One region of the Paraburkholderia sp. J67 genome, then DNA from elsewhere that is predicted to be linked to it. Evidence: predicted binding sites of a transcription regulator. Region 1 holds the regulator's gene; the other holds the start of a gene.
The links. Region 1 encodes FliA, which starts transcription of late flagellar genes. Its sites were predicted from a motif close to CTAAAGTTTNNNNNNNNNNNGCCGNTA; they were not measured.

Region 1 (7,760 bases):
GTTGTTCGACATCTGGTAGAAGCCGCTACCGTTGATGGCCATGTCGAGCGCCTGGCCGGTCGTCGTGATCGTGCCTTGCGAGAAGTTCTGCTGCACCTGCGAGAGCGACGTGCCCAGACCGATCTGCGTGTTCACCGAGCTGGCGATGGTGTTCGCGTAGACGTCGGCGAACTGCGCCGCGCTCTGCTTGAAGCCGACCGTGTTCGCGTTGGCGATGTTGTTGCCAATCACGTCGAGGTCGTTCGACGAGGCGGCGAGGCCGCTCAATCCTTGCTGGTAGCCCATGAGTTTTTACTCCGCGCTGTCGTTTATCGGGTTCAGAGAATGCCGGCCACGCTCGAGAGCGCGACCGTCTTGCCATTGGCGAGCGAGAGGCCCGCAGTACCGTCGGATTGCTGGATCACAGCGTCCACCTTGCTCGCGACGAGTGCCGTCGCCGAGGTGGCCTGACCGTTGACCGTGGCGCTGGCGCTGATCGTGTAGTTGCCATCGGCGACCGTCGCGCCCGTGGAGTCGGTGCCGTTCCAGGTGACCGGCACGGTGCCCGCCGACTGCGCGCCGAGGTCGAGCGTGTTGACGACCTTGCCCGCCGAGTTGGTGATCGTGAGCTTGACGTCCGAAGCCGCCGACGTGAGCTGCACGCCGAGCTGCGGCGCCGAGCCGCTCGACACCGCGGCCGTGCTGCCCGCCGCCAGCACCGTCGAGCCGATCAGCAGCGCCGACTGGGCGTTCTGGCCCGCGGAGAGCTGCGTCGACAGCGACGAGAGCGAGGTGTTGAGGTTCGCGATGCCCGACACCGTGTTGATCTGGGCAAGCTGCGAGGTCATCTGCGAGCTGTCCATCGGGTCGGTCGGATCCTGGTTCTGCAGCTGCGCGACGAGCAGTTGCAGGAAGGTCTGCTGCAGATCGCTGCCGCTCGTGCCGCTGGTCGACGATGACGACGAGGTCGACGAAGAGCTCGACGACGTGCCGTTCATGGTGTCGAGCAGAGTCTGCGACACGGTGGTGGTGCTGCCGCCGATAGTAGTGCTGCTGGAGGTCAACGCGTTCTCCTCGGATATGCTGGTCTGTTGCTGGGTAGCGTGTGGTGTATTCCCGTCCTGCGCCGGCTTTACGTACCGATCGTCAGGGTCTTGAGCATCAACGTCTTGGCGGTGTTCAGCGTCTCGATGTTGGCCTGATACGAGCGCGACGCCGAAATCATGTTCACCATTTCCTGCACCGGATCGACGTTCGGCATGCTCACGTAGCCGTCCGCGTTGGCGGCGGGATTGTCCGGGTCATACGTCTGCTTCATCGGCGTCGGATCGTCGATCACACCCGTCACCTTCACGCCGCCCACCTGCTGGCCGGACGCGCTGCGCGCGCCGCCGAGCGGGTTGACCGCGAACACGACCTGCTTGGCCTTGTAGGGCTGGCCGTCGGGGCCGGTCGTACTGTCGGCGTTCGCGAGATTGGACGCCGTCACGTTCAGACGTTGCGATTCCGCCGACATGGCGGAGCCTGCAACGCTGAAAATATTCATGAGGGATGGCATGGTTTCGTTGACCTCGGGTCGGTGCGTCTTGCTGCTGGCCTAAACGTTTGCTGCGTCGTTTGCTGTCTTGTGCGCGGTGCCGATGCTTAGCTCGAACCCGACTGGATCGCCGAGAGCATCGTCTTGATCTGGCTCGACACCACGGTCATGCCCGACTCGAAGTGCAGCGCGTTATCGGCGAACTGCACGCGCTCGGTGTCGAGATCGACCGTGTTGCCGTCGAGTGCGGGCTGCGTCGGGATGCGGTACATCACCGGGCTCGAATAGGTGTCGGCCGGGCCGCCGGTCGGGATCAGCTTCGCGTTGCCCGCGAGGTGCCCCGCTTCCGTGGTGGCCATCGACATGCCGCTCGTCACGCCCGCGGGCTGCGCGAGCGCGAGCGGCTGGAAGTTGCCGGTGCTCGTGGGCGCGAGGCCGCTGGGCGTCGTCGCGCCAGCCTGCCTGAGCGCGCCCGCCAGCGACGACGAGAAGTCGACGTCGCGCGCCTGGTAGCCTGGCGTGTCGGCGTTCGCGATGTTCGAGGACAGCAGCGCCTGGCGCGTCGCGCGCACATCGAGCGCTTCGCGGCCAAAGGCGAATTCGGCGTCGAGTTTGTCCAGCATCGGGCGTTCTCCGTTACACGAAATGAAAGGCTGCGTCGGCGCATTCATCGCGCATCCGTTTTCACGGACCGAGCGCGCAGGCCTTTTCGCATGGAGAGGAATGTTAGGCGGGGGAGGCAAGAACCAATCGGACGAATAGCCGGTAACTCGCCCCTCTATTCAACGCTAGGGCGCGGGGTGCGCCCCCTAGAATGCGAAGCGTGTCAATGCAATAGAGGGAGAACGACCATGCCGCAGACTGCCTACCTCCGCGCGCGCCGCGCGGCAGCGCCCAGGCTCGCGCTCGGCCGTTCGGTCGGCTCCTGGGTCAGCTCTTTGGTCGCTATGCCGGTGCTACGCGGCGCCGTTGGCGCGCTGCTGGGCGCCCTGGTGGCCGCTGCTGGCCTGGGCGTGAGCGCCACGGCCAGCGCCCAGAGCGATGCGGCGAGCCAGCAGATTTATATCGCCGGCCCCGGCGACCGCGCCGGCGAAGATGCCGCGAAGATGAGCGCCATGCTCGCGCAACCGTCAAAGAACACGGCAGCTGCCAACGCGAATGCTTACGCCGCGAAGGCCGCCCTGCTCGCGCCTCGTGCGAGCGCGGCCAACACCGAAAATAATCCGCCAGCCCAGGCCGGGATGATCTCGATTCCGGGCCCAGGCGAGCGCGGCACGGCAGCCGCCCAGAACGCGGCCGCCAACGACGCGCCTCAGATCGTGACGATTGCCGCGCCAGGCGAGAACGTAGCCGTGAATCGTGGCGGCAATGTCGGTGGCAACATCGGTGGCAACGTCAACCGGAACGCGGGCGGGTTCCAGCGCGTGAGCGTTGCCGCGCCCTCGCGCGCGGTGGCGCCCGTTGTCGTGCAAAGCGCCGCCGCCTACGGGCAGGCCGCGCAGGCGGTGCAAGCCGCACAGATCCCGGTGCCGCCCGGCCAGGAAGACGGCGAACGCATCCGCGCCACCGCCCTCGCCTTTTTGCAGCAGCAATCGGCCGGTCTGCCGGGCAAGGTCGAGGTCAGCGTCGCGAAGGTGTTTCCGCGCGGCCTCGCGGCCTGCGATGCGCTCGAACCGTTCATGCCGCCCGGCGCGCGCAGCTACGGCCGCACCACCGTGGGCGTGCGCTGCGTGGGCGCGAAACCGTGGACGCTTTATGTGATCGGCCGCGTGAGCGTCGGCATCACCTACTACGTGGCGGCGCGCCAGATCAATCCCGGCGAAGCCCTGTCCGCCGCCGACTACGTCCCGCGCGACGGCGATCTCGCCGCCCTGCCGCAGACCATCATCACCGATCCGACCCAGGCCAACGGCGCCATCGCGCTCATGCGCATCACGTCGGGCCTGCCGCTGCGCTCCGACATGCTGCGCAGCGCCGCGTCGGTGGTGATCGGCCAGACGGTGAAGGTGATCGCCGTCGGCACGAATTTCACGATTTCCGCGGAAGGCAGCGTGCTCAACAACGCCGCGCCCGGTCAGCTGGTGCGGGTGCGCACCGCGAACGGACAGATCATCAGCGGCGTCGTGAAAGATGCCGCGACCGTGCAGGTGCAGATTTAGGGTCGTTTCATGCCTGGTTTATGCTTCGCTCCGTAGGCCGATTCGCTGCCCGAACCCCTTGGGTCGAGCCCGAAAACGCTCAGGATGGCTATGTGCGGCAGCACACGTAACATCGTGTAACGGCGGGATTTTCGGCTAAAGTTCGCGCCGCCCCATGCCGTTATCAAGGCCATACGGATCAGGAAGACCAATCGTGAAAATCGACACCTCCACCCGCAATGACGCGCTTTCGCTGCAGGATGGCGTGGCGCGCGCGCAGCAAGGCGACACCGCAAGCACCGCGACTGACGCTGGCACGGCGTCTGGCGCGACGACCGCGACCGCCCCGGGCGCAAGCTCGGACGCCAACGTGAGCCTTTCCTCGCTTTCTTCCTCGCTGCGCTCGCTCGCGGCGAGTGGCTCTGCCGACGTCGACATGAACCACGTTCAGTCGATCAAGGACGCCATCAAAAACGGCACGCTTCAGATCGACACCGGCAAGATCGCCGATGGCATTCTGGAAACGGCGCGCGGCCTGGTCAAGCCGGCGACGGGCGGCCAGACAGCGGACGGATCCGCATAACCCGCTTTAACGGTGGTACCCGATGAAAGACGCCCTGCTCGCCACATTGATCGACGAACACGCTGCGGTCGAGGCCTTCGCCTCGCTGCTCGCCTTCGAGGAGAAGGCGCTGACGTCGGCTGACGGCATCGAAGCCCTGCCGCAGATCGTCGAGCAGAAAACGACGCTCACGCAGCGCCTCGCCGGCCTCGAAAAGGCACGCGACGCGCAACTGGCCGGGCTCGGTCTGCCGGGCGGACGCAAGGGTATCGAGTTGGCCTGCGACGGCGATGCGCGGCTGACGGGCCAATGGGCGCTCCTCAAGGGGTCGACCGAGCGGGCGCGACGCCAGAATCTCACCATCGGCATGATGATCCGCACGCGCATGGAACATAACCGCCGGGCGCTGGCGATCCTGCGCGGCGAAACCAATAGCGCCGCGACGATGCTGTACGGCCCCGACGGACGCCTGCCGGCGTTTGGGCTGTGAAGACGATTTGATGGGTTGGGCGTGCGGTTCTGTAGAGCCGCGCGAAAGACGGAAAAGCCGGAGCGTGTGCTTCGGCTTTTTGTTTTTTGGGGGGCGGTTGTGTGCACCGCGCACCCGCCAACAAAAAAAGCCGAAGCGCTCACGCACCCCGGCTTCCCCCTCCCTGCTGGCGCCGACATGGCGGCGCCTTGATTGTCAGTTCTCCGTGCCCGCCCACGCCATCTCGCGCAGACGCGTGCGCAAACGCGCCACCGCCTGGCTGTGCAACTGGCACACGCGCGACTCGCTCACTTCCATCACCGCGCCGATTTCGCGCAGATTCATGCCGCGCTCGTAGTAGAGCGACATGAGCAGTTTTTCGCGCTCGGGCAAGCGCTCGATCGCTTCGACGAGCGCGCCGCGCAGGCTGTCGTCGAGCAGCGCCGAAAGCGGGTCCGAGTGATCGACGCAGTAGCGGTCGAGGAACGGTTCGTCGTCGGCGGAACGGTCGAAGTCTTCGTAGTAGATCAGCTGGCTGCCATGCAGGTCTTGCAGCATCGACTGGTACTCGTCGAGCGGCATGTCCAGATGGCTCGCGATCTCGGTTTCGCTCGCCGCGCGGCCAAGCCGCTGCTCGACCTTGTGCACGGCGCTCTCCACCTCGCGCGAGGTGCGGCGCAGGCTGCGCGGCAGCCAGTCGTTGCTGCGCAGCTCGTCGAGCATCGCGCCGCGAATGCGCTGGCTCGCGTACGTTTCGAACTGCGCGCCCTGGTCTTCCTTGTACCGGTTCGCGGCGTCGAGCAGGCCAATCATGCCGGCCTGGATCAAGTCGTCCAGATCCACGCTCGCGGGCATCTTCGCCACGAGTTGCAGACCCAGGCGCCGTACGAGCGGCGCATATTTCGCGAGCACATCGGCCTGCGAAATCTTTCCTTGAGCGTTATACATCGTGCTCTCCTGTCGATCGCCGTTCACGCTTGCGCGCTCACCGCGATCCCATGCAAATAAATAGCGACTACTGTTTCCCTTGCTGCGCCCTGCCCACCCTTGTCAGGCGTGCTGAGGCGTCGGGCGCGGCACGGGCGGGTCCGCCCGCCATCCTGCATGGGCCGACGCAGGCGCGGATGGAACGCCCGTGACGGTCGAAACGAACGATTCCGCGGGGGTTGCGCCGCCCGCCTGGGCGCTCGCGAGCGCCGAGACAGCCGCGGCCGCCACACCGGCGGGCGCCGTCGCCACTGCAGGCCCCGCGGCCGACGATGCAGACTGCGCCGCCCCAGCGTTGCCAACGCTCGCCCCGCCCGTCGCCGCGCAGCTATCCGCCATGACGGCTTCGGCGAAGCTCGTCGAGCGCGCCGCGCTCGTCGCGCGGGCCGACAGCGCCGGGCGCATCGGCCAGTGCGGCAGCTCGGCCGCCACATGGCGGAAGTCGCGCGCGGCGGCCGTCGACGGAAACGCATCGACGATGCAGCGCGACAGTTGCACGGCGCGCTGCATATGCGGTTCCGCCGCCACACAGCCCGCGCTTTCGAGCGACACCGTGAGGTAGCGGCTCGCCACCCCGGCCAGGTTCTCGAACGCGGCCTGGGCGTCGGTCGCGTGCTCGATGTGGTTCGCGAGCACGCGGAACTGACCGATCGCATGCGCGAAATGCAGCCGCTTCATGCAGGCGTAGGCATCGGTGATCGCCTGTGCGGAGACGCGCATCACGATCAGCACGTCATGCGCGTGCATCGCGAGCGGCGAGAGCGCACCTTCGGCGTCGAGCTGCGCGTCGATCAGCACGAAATCGGCGGGCCCCGTCAGCACCTTGTTCAACTGCGCGCTGGTGTACTGCGAGCGGTGTTCGCGCGAGGCCGCCAGCACGCCGAAGCCGAGGGCGTGACGCCCCACCGCTTCGTCGAGTTCCATTTCGCCGCGCATCACCGCTGCGAAGTTGCCTGCGCCGCGCACGCCGCCAAGCAGCCCGCTCACCGAGCGCGGCCCGAGGCATTCGTCGATGACGAGCACGTCTTTGCCGTGGGCAGTCAACGCGGCGGCGAGGTTGATCACGGTCGTGGTGCGGCCCGGCGCGCCGGGGCCGCCCGTCACCGCGATCACCCGCGAACCCTCGCGCGCCAGCAGGCGCCGCAGGCCTTCTGCCTGATCGATCACGAACTTATCCAAACCGGACCTCGGGAGCTTGCGTGTTCGAACGATTCGACAACGCGGACAGCAAAGCGGGAATATCGTCCTCGTGCGGCACGAACGGCGAGCGGTCGCGCGGCACACAGAAGGCGCTGCGAATCAGGAAGCGGCGCGTGGCCACGTACAGGTTCTCGGGCACCTTCTGGCCGGTCGAGACGTAGTGCACCGGCAGCTTGTAGCGCAGGACCGTGTCGAGCGTGCTGCCGAGGTTGGTCGCCTCGTCGAGCTTGGTGAGGATGCAGCCGGTGAGCGGCGATTCGTCCGGGCCGCTCTGGTAGGCCTGCACGACTTCGTTGAGCGTGTCGCCGTGGTTGGTCGCCGAAAGCAGCAAGAGGCGCTGCACCGGGCGGCCCGTGCCGCACAGCATGGCGATCTGGTCGGCCACGGCGCGGTCGCGCTGGCTCATGCCGATCGTGTCGATCAGCACGATGTGCTTGTTCTTGAGTTCGGTGAGCGCGAGTTGCAGATCCGCGCCGTCACGCACCGCGTGCACGGAAACGCCCAGGATCTTGCCGAAGATACGCAGTTGCTCGTGGCCGCCGATACGGTAGCTGTCCGTCGTCAGCAGCGCGACCTTGCTCGCGCCGAAGCGCATCACGCAGCGTGCGGCGAGCTTCGCCGTGGTCGTGGTCTTGCCCACGCCGGTCGGACCCATCAGGGCGAACACGCCGCCGCGCTCCATCAGCGCTTCTTCGTCCTCCAGCACCGGCAGGTTCGATTCGAGCACCGACTGCAGCCATTCCATGCCGGCTTCTTCGGTTTCCACGTTGGGCAGGCGGTCGATCATCATCTTGACGAGCTGCGCCGAGAAACCGGCCGCGAAGAGCTGCTTGGTCAGCGCGCCCTGGATCGGGTTGCGGCGCTGGCGCTCGCCCCACAGAAGGCCCG
Region 2 (7,760 bases), on a different contig from region 1:
GCGCGAGCACGCTCCTCGTGAGCGCGGCCCACGCCGAGCAGATCGGCAGCGTGAACACCAACTTCCGCGTGACCGGCTCCGACAAGGTCGTCGTCGAGGCCTACGACGACCCCGCCGTGCAAGGCGTCACCTGCTATGTCTCGCGCGCGCGCACCGGTGGCGTGAAAGGCACGCTCGGCATTGCCGAAGATCCGACCGAAGCCTCCATCGCCTGCCGCCAGGTCGGGCCGATCAGCTTCGCCGCGCCGCTCAAACAGCAAGCCGATGTCTTCAACGAGCGCATGTCGTTCCTCTTCAAGACGTTGCACGTGGTCCGTGTGGTCGATACGAAGCGCAACGCGCTCGTCTACCTGACCTACAGCGACCGCGTCGTGAGCGGCAGCGCCAAGAACAGCGTCACCGCCGTTCCGATGCCGGCCGGCACGACCATCCCGGTGCGCTAAACTGCAAGGGTCGCCGCCGGACCCGTGCCATGACCCTCTCCCGTTTTCGCGATTCCGCCCGTTACTGGCGCTCGCCGCTCCTGCCCGGCGCGGAGTTGCTCACGGCCGAGTATCACGATCACGAGTTCACGCCTCACTGGCACGACGCCTACACGGTCCCCGTGATCGAGGAAGGCGCCGAATGCTATCGCTACAGCGGGTCGCACCACGTCGCGGAAGCGGGCAGCGTGCCCGTGATCAACCCGGGCGAACTTCATACCGGCGCGCGTGCCGTCGACGAAGGCTGGCGCTATCGCGTGATGTACGTGCCGGTGGACTATTTGCAGGCGCTCGCGGGCGAAATCGCGGGCTGCCCGCAGCCGCTGCCGTGGTTCGACGCCGAGGTGATCCGCGATCTCGATCTGGCGCGCCGCCTCTCCCGCGCACATCAGCTGATGGAAACGGCCACCGACCGCTCGCGCAGGCAAGCGAGCGGCGCGCAAACCCACCCGACACCCGCGTCTAGCGACTTGCTCACGGCCGAAGACGCCCTGATCGACGCCCTGTCGACGCTTCTCACCCGTCATGCCCGCACCCGTGCGGCACCACTCGCCACCGCGCCGAATGAGCCGCGCGTCGAGTCCATGAAAGCCCTGCTCGCCGCCGATCTCGCCACGCCACTGCGTGTGGCCGATCTCGCGCAGGCCGTCGGCCTTTCGCCGTTCCACGCGACGCGCCTCTTTACCCAGTCCACCGGCCTGCCGCCGCATGCGTGGCGCACGCAGTTGCGCCTGCAACGCGCGCTCGCACCCTTGCGCGCGGGTGCCGCAGTGGCCGATGTGGCCGCCGCTCAGGGCTTTACCGACCAGAGCCACTTCACACGGCACTTTCGCCGCATGTTCGGCGTACCGCCGGGACGCTGGCAGACGGCCTGAACCTCACCGCAAGATCGTACAAGCCACGCGCGCGGCCGCTCGCTATGCTGGATTTCCGTATGAGGAGACCAGCTTGACCACGCATCCCCACCGTTTCAAGGAATTCGTCGCGGGCGCGCGCGACACCCTGCCGATGATGGTCGGCGCCGCGCCCTTCGGCATGATTTTCGGCACGCTCGTCGCCACCGGGCCGCTTGCGCTCTGGCACGGCCAGTTGATGTCGCTCGCCGTGTTCGCAGGTTCTGCGCAGTTCATCGCGCTCGGGCTGATCGCCTCGCACGCGAGCTTCGCCGTGATCTGGGCGACCACACTCATCGTCAATCTGCGTCACGTGCTCTATAGCGCGACGCTCGCGCCCTATGTCTCGCATCTGCCGCTGCGCTGGCGCCTCGCGCTCGGCGGCCTGCTCACCGACGAGGTGTTCGCCGTCGCCTGGGCTTACTTCCGCCGTCACGCGCCCGGCGACGTGTCGCCGTGGCACTTCCTCGGCTCGGGCCTCTCGATGTACCTGAACTGGCAGCTCTGGACGGCGCTCGGCCTGCTGTTCGGCGCGGCGTTTCCGGGGCTCCAGTCGCTCGGTCTCGACTTCGCGATGGTCGCCACCTTCATCGCCATCGTCGTTCCGCAGCTCGTTGCCGTGCGCTATCTGGCCGCCGCCCTCACGGCGGGCGCGCTTGCCTTCTTCTGGCAGGGCTGGCCGTACAAGCTCGGGCTGCTTGGCGCGGTGCTCGTGGGTGTGGCCGTCGGTGTCGCACTGTCACGGCCGCGCAAGCCACTCGATGCAGACGATGCCCCCGCTGAACGCAGCGAGGCCAACGCAAGCGCCACGCCCCCGGACAGGCCTCGCCAGCCTCGCCAGAATCAACTCGATCAACACGCCATCGCCGCAGGCCGCCAATGAACAACGCGACAAGCAACGCCATGAACTACGTCGTCCTGATTCTCGGCATGGCCCTCATCACCTGGGTCGTACGCACCGCCGTCTTCGTGCTGGGCGAGCGTCTCGTGTTCCCGCCGCTCGTGCGCACGGCGCTCGGCTTCGTGCCGGTCACGGTGCTCACGGCGATCATCGTGCCGATGGCCGTCTCGCCACATGGCCAGAATGCCGAGCTGACGTGGCGCAATCCGCAGCTCGTCGGCGCGCTCGCGGCCATTGGCGTGAGCGCACTCACGAAGCGGCCGCTCCTCACCATCGCCGTCGGGTTGGGTGCGTTCTTTTTCTGGCAGGGCGTGGTGCTGCGCTGAGCGCCGGGCGCCCCGCCTGCGGGCACTTTCGAGCGGGTCCTCGGCCCGCCAGGCTCAAGTTTCGCCCCCATGCGCCGTTAAACCGTCGAGGCCTGCTTTGGCGCCATCGGGCCAAGCGAAGCCAGGCACCGCCAGGAATACACCGGGGCAACCACAATGGGGCACATCACCCTCAATCTCAAGGAAGAAACGCTTGCGTCGCTGCGCAAGGATTTCGACGCGTTTTTGCGCGTCTCGCTCAAGCTCGACCCGCAGTTTCTGACGCCGTCGTTTGAGGACTTCCTGCGCGCGAAACTGCTGGACAACATGACGCCGCTCACCGAGCAGGCCGTGCAACGTCTCTTGCAGGGCGGCCAGTACGCGTGGGCCAAGCGCACGCTCGACAAGGAGTTTCCGGAAGTCGTTTCGATGCTGATGCGCCATGCCGGCGAGTTCGGCTTCGGCTTTGCTGCGCGCTCCGAATGGACGCCCGAGGAGCTGGCGAAGCAATGCCGCGAATGGGCTGCCGCGATCGTGCACGAGGCGCAGGGCGAAGAAACGCTGATCGACCCGCTCGCCGCGCAGATCAAGTCGGGCGTGCAGGACATCCAGGCGCTGGAGGAAAAGATGCAGACGCCCTCCTGGCGTCTCGCGGAGTCGCTGCGACAGCGCGTCTACGAAGCGAAGATCGGCTGCGAACAGGCGACCGGCAGTCTCGCGCGCGAGCGTCTGGGCGAGCTGCGCGGCCTGTTGCGCATGGGCATCACGCACGGCACGTTCCAGAAGCAGGAAGCGCAGCAGATCATGGAATATCTGCGTCTGCTGAAGCCGGAAATCTTCGTCGAGGAACCCGACGACGTATTCACGCGCCTCGCCGCGTGGCTGCGCAACTTCTTCGTGCCGCCGCCGCGAAACCAGACGCGCTGAGCGTCGGCGCATCATCGAAGCCCCAGGCGCGGCCTGCCCCGGCCGCGCCGCGTCTTGCTTGTCTTGGGCGGCGCCCGCCTACTCCCACATCTTGCGCAGCTTCGCGCCGATCTCGACCTTCGCTTTTGCCGCGGCGGCCAGCCCCGCGGCGCTCGGCGCGCTGATCACGGGCGGGGGCGGCCAGGCGCACGATTCGAACAGCGGCAGCATCTGCGCGCCGATAAAGCGCGTACGCGACGCCCACACGTGGCGATCGCCCGACGCCACCTGGTTGTGCACATAAAAGCGCTGCGGCACGACGATGTGCAGATCCTCTTTCGCGCGCGTCATCGCCACGTAGAGCAGGCGGCGCTCCTCCTCCAGTTCCTCGTCGCTGCCCGCGCCCAGATCGGACGGAATGCAGCCATCCACACCGTTGAGCACGAACACGTTGCGCCACTCCTGGCCTTTGGCCGAGTGGATCGTCGAGAGAATCAGGTAGTCCTCGTCGAGCAGCGGATCGGCCGATTCAGCGCTGGTCGCGTCGGGCGGATCGAGTGTGAGTTCGGTCAGGAAGCGCTCGCGCGAAGCATAGGTGCTCGCGATGCTCTCCATCTGCAGAAGATCGGCCAGACGCACCTGAGCGTCTTCGTGATTGCGCTTCAGATGCGGCTCGTACCAGCGCCGCACCCGCTCGAATTCGCCAGGCCAGGGCGTGGCGCGCGCGCCGAGCGTGTCGATGAGCGAAGTGAACGCAGGCCAGTCCTCGGCCGCGCGCGGCGGCGGCGCGAAGGCGGCGAGCGCCTGGGCGGCGCGGTAAGCCCCCGTGCACGCTGCAACCTGATCGAGCAGCCGCGCGGCCGTGGCCGGCCCGACGCCGGGCATCAGTTGCGTCACGCGAAAGCCCGCCACGCGGTCGAGCGGATTCTCCGCCCAGCGCAGCACCGCCAGCACGTCCTTGACGTGCGCGGCGTCCAGAAAACGCAGCCCGCCGAACTTCACGAACGGGATGTTGCGACGCGCGAGTTCGATTTCGAGCGTCGCACTGTGGTGCGCGGCGCGAAACAGCACGGCCTGCTGCTTGAGCCTCATGCCGCCCTCGCGCGCTTCGAGAATCTGCTCGACCACGTAGCGCGCCTGGGTAGCTTCATCGGCGACGGTAACGAGACGCGGACGCTGCTGCGAGGCGCGGTCGGTCCAGAGGTTCTTGGTGTAGCGCTCGGTGGCGGCATCCATCACCGCGTTCGACGCGGCGAGGATCGGTTCGGTCGAGCGGTAGTTGCGTTCGAGCGTCACCTGTCGCGCGGGCGGATCGAAATGCGCGGGGAAATCGAGGATGTTGCGCACCGTTGCGCCACGAAACGCGTAGATCGACTGGGCATCGTCGCCGACCACGGTGAGGCCGCGGCCATCGGGCTTGAGCGCGAGCAGGATCGACGCTTGCAGGCGGTTGGTGTCCTGATACTCGTCCACCAGAATGTGATCGAAGCGTGCGGCGAGATCGGCGGCGATAGCCGGTTCTGCCGCCATATGCGCCCAATATAGCAACAGATCGTCGTAATCGAGGACGTTCTGCTTCTGCTTGGCCTCGGTATACGCCGCGAACAAGGCACGCAGTTGCGGCTCCCATTCGAGACACCAGGAGAACGAGCGCGCAAGCACGTTCGCGAGCGAGTCGCCGGTGTTGACGACGCGCGAGTAGATCGCCAGACACGTCGATTTAGCGGGAAATCGCTTCTCTTTCGCCGACAATCCTAACTCATGACGCACCAAGTTCATGAGATCGGCGGAATCTTCGCGGTCGTTGATCGTGAACGCTGGCGAAAGGCCGATTTGCTCCGCGTATTCGCGCAACAACCGCGCGCCAACGCCGTGAAACGTGCCTGCCCAGGTGAGCCCTTGCGAGAGCGTGGCGGCAGCGCCCGACACGCCCGCTGCGATGCGCGAGACGCGCCGGGTCATCTCCTGCGCCGCACGGCGCGAGAACGTTAGCAGCAAGATGCGATGTGGATCGGCGCCATTGACGACCAGATGCGCGACGCGATGCGCCAGCGTATTCGTCTTGCCTGACCCCGCCCCGGCGATCACGAGCAGCGGCTCGGGCAGTACGGCACCCGGCGCGAAGGCCTGCGGGCCGCCGTGCTCGACTGCGGCGCGCTGGGCGTCGTTAAGCTTCGCGAGGTAGGCTGCCACGTCGGGCAACCCCGTTTCGGCGCGGGAGGAATCGGCGAGAGAGACGGTGGACACGGCAGCAGATGACAAGAGATGGAAGCGCGTCTTATACGAGACGCGGCGACGCATACTGTATATCCATACACCTCACCCCGGCAAGCGTCGATCTTGCCGTGATCTGGCGATATTTATATGCGAACGTCGCGATCAGCCCCTGAACATCGTACCCATGTAAAAACGGCGACGCCCGTTTCCGGGCGCCGCCGCTTCAAGCAGTCGAAAAAAACGAGCCTTACGGCTGGGCCGTACCGCCCTGTTGCTGGGCGCCCGCCTGCTGGGCCGACTGGCCGTTCATCTGATCCTTCATTTCCGAATCATTGGCCTGACGATCGGCCTTGTGGTTGATCTTCGCGTCCTTGACCTGCGACTTGTACTGCGACTTGGCTTGCTTCTTCGCGTCGCTGTACTCGGCATTGGCCGACTTCTTGGCGCTGCGGTATTCCGCGTTGGCCTGCGCGTTGGCACTACGCTTTTGCACCAGCGGATCATTCGATTGCGGCGCGGTCAGGTTCTGCGGGGCGGGCGCGGGTTGCGCGATGCCGTTGGCAGCCGGTGCCTGGCTGGGTGCGGCAGACGGTGCTTCGACACCTGCTTGCGCCGCGGTCTGGGCGAAGGCGCTCTGCGCAAAGACGGCAGCAGTGGCGATAGCAGTAGCGGTAAGCAGCTTGCGAATCTGGGTCATGGCATATCCTCTTTGCAGTAGTTCCAGTGACCGGTCCGCAATGGGCGTGCCCATGCGGCGCGGTCTTGCTCGATAAAGCCGCTGCCTCACGTGATGCTGGTGTGAGGCAGCGTTCCCGGCTGGGGTGAATCCATTTTTGTCTGAGGAAGCCTGCCAAGTCCCGCAGCGTTACTCACCGTTTCACTTTCTGACGATTTCATAACATCTGGCCCCGAGATGTATCCACCGCTCGCCAGCGTGGGATCGCTTATGATGCTCACCCTTCGCGCGCCCGCGCGGCGCGCTCCTGATTCCCGATACGCCATGCCCAATCTCGCTTTCACCCTGACCGGCGACTACGTCGAACTCCACAACCTTCTGAAGATCACGGGTCTCGCCGATAGCGGCGGCTCGGCCAAGCAGATCGTCGCCTCGGGCGCCGTCAAGGTGGACGGCGAAGTCGAGCTGCGCAAGACCTGCAAGATCCGCGCGGGTCAATCGGTACTGCTGGGGGATACGCGCATCGCGATCCAGGAGGCGGATTAGCCCGCGCCGGCACGTTCGGCCCCGGTGGCGGCGAAGCGCGGACGAAGCTCTACCGAAACGCTTCCGAAAGCAAATGCACCAGATAAGTGCTTTTTGTCCGAAAGCAGGGTAATCTCGCCATAAGCTTTCAGCCCCGACACGAACGCACACACAGGACACGCGGCGCGATTATTCGCGCCGCGTCTGCTTTCATGACCCGATCCACCGCCCCCACGCGCGCCCACGATGCGCGCCGCGCCATCGCCCCGCCCTCGCTGCGCCGCCACGCCGCCGACACCGCGCGCCTCGCCGCGCCGCTCGCCATCGCCCAGCTTTCGCAGATGGCGATGAGCGTGACCGACACCGTCCTGCTCGGCTCGCTGGGCGCGGGTGCGCTCGCAGCGGGCGGCCTGGGCGCCAATCTGTTCTTCGTCGTGGTGACGGTGTTGCAAGGCGTGCTGACCTCGGTGAGCGTGAGCGTCGCGCAGGCGCGCGGCGCCGACGATCTGCACCGCGTGCCGCACATCTACTGGACCGGTTTCGCGCTCTCGCTGCTGCTGGCCGTGCCCGCGTTCCTCCTGCTGTCGTTCGCCACGCCCGTGCTCGTTGCGCTCGGCGAGCCGTCCGTGCTCGCCCATCAGGTCGGCGAATACGCGGCCGTGCTGCGTTGGGGCGCACCCGCGAGCCTGATTGGCGTCGGGCTGATGCGCGCGTTCCTGCCCGCCATCGGCGCGGCCAGGCGGCTGCTCTGGGTGTCGATTGGCAGCGTGTTCTTCAACGGCTTTCTCAACTACGGACTGATCCACGGCGTCTGGGGTCTGCCGCGCCTGGGCTTTCTCGGCTCGGCAGCGGCGA

Region 2: a site for FliA is predicted at 2,656-2,682, ahead of U5782_RS23215 (DUF4088 family protein). Genes of this name have one in related genera too.

The regions. Positions count from the first base shown of each region.
Region 1 covers NZ_CAJMZK010000035.1:42,774-50,533, forward strand. The annotation lists gene flgE (flagellar hook protein FlgE) at 1-285, opposite strand, end outside; gene U5782_RS36655 (flagellar hook assembly protein FlgD) at 318-977, opposite strand; gene flgC (flagellar basal body rod protein FlgC) at 1,112-1,537, opposite strand; gene U5782_RS36665 (flagellar basal body protein) at 1,624-2,139, opposite strand; gene flgA (flagellar basal body P-ring formation chaperone FlgA) at 2,368-3,675, shown strand; gene flgM (flagellar biosynthesis anti-sigma factor FlgM) at 3,869-4,237, shown strand; gene U5782_RS36680 (flagellar protein FlgN) at 4,260-4,706, shown strand; gene U5782_RS36685 (RNA polymerase sigma factor FliA) at 4,902-5,633, opposite strand; partial or broken gene U5782_RS36690 (MinD/ParA family protein) at 6,069-6,851, opposite strand; gene flhF (flagellar biosynthesis protein FlhF) at 6,844-7,760, opposite strand, start outside.
Region 2 covers NZ_CAJMZK010000013.1:129,957-137,716, forward strand. The annotation lists gene U5782_RS23195 (CreA family protein) at 1-443, shown strand, start outside; gene U5782_RS23200 (AraC family transcriptional regulator) at 473-1,357, shown strand; gene U5782_RS23205 (AzlC family ABC transporter permease) at 1,491-2,258, shown strand; gene U5782_RS23210 (AzlD domain-containing protein) at 2,279-2,602, shown strand; gene U5782_RS23215 (DUF4088 family protein) at 2,759-3,508, shown strand; gene U5782_RS23220 (ATP-dependent helicase) at 3,587-5,788, opposite strand; gene U5782_RS23225 (hypothetical protein) at 5,952-6,401, opposite strand; gene U5782_RS23230 (RNA-binding S4 domain-containing protein) at 6,705-6,926, shown strand; gene U5782_RS23235 (MATE family efflux transporter) at 7,118-7,760, shown strand, end outside.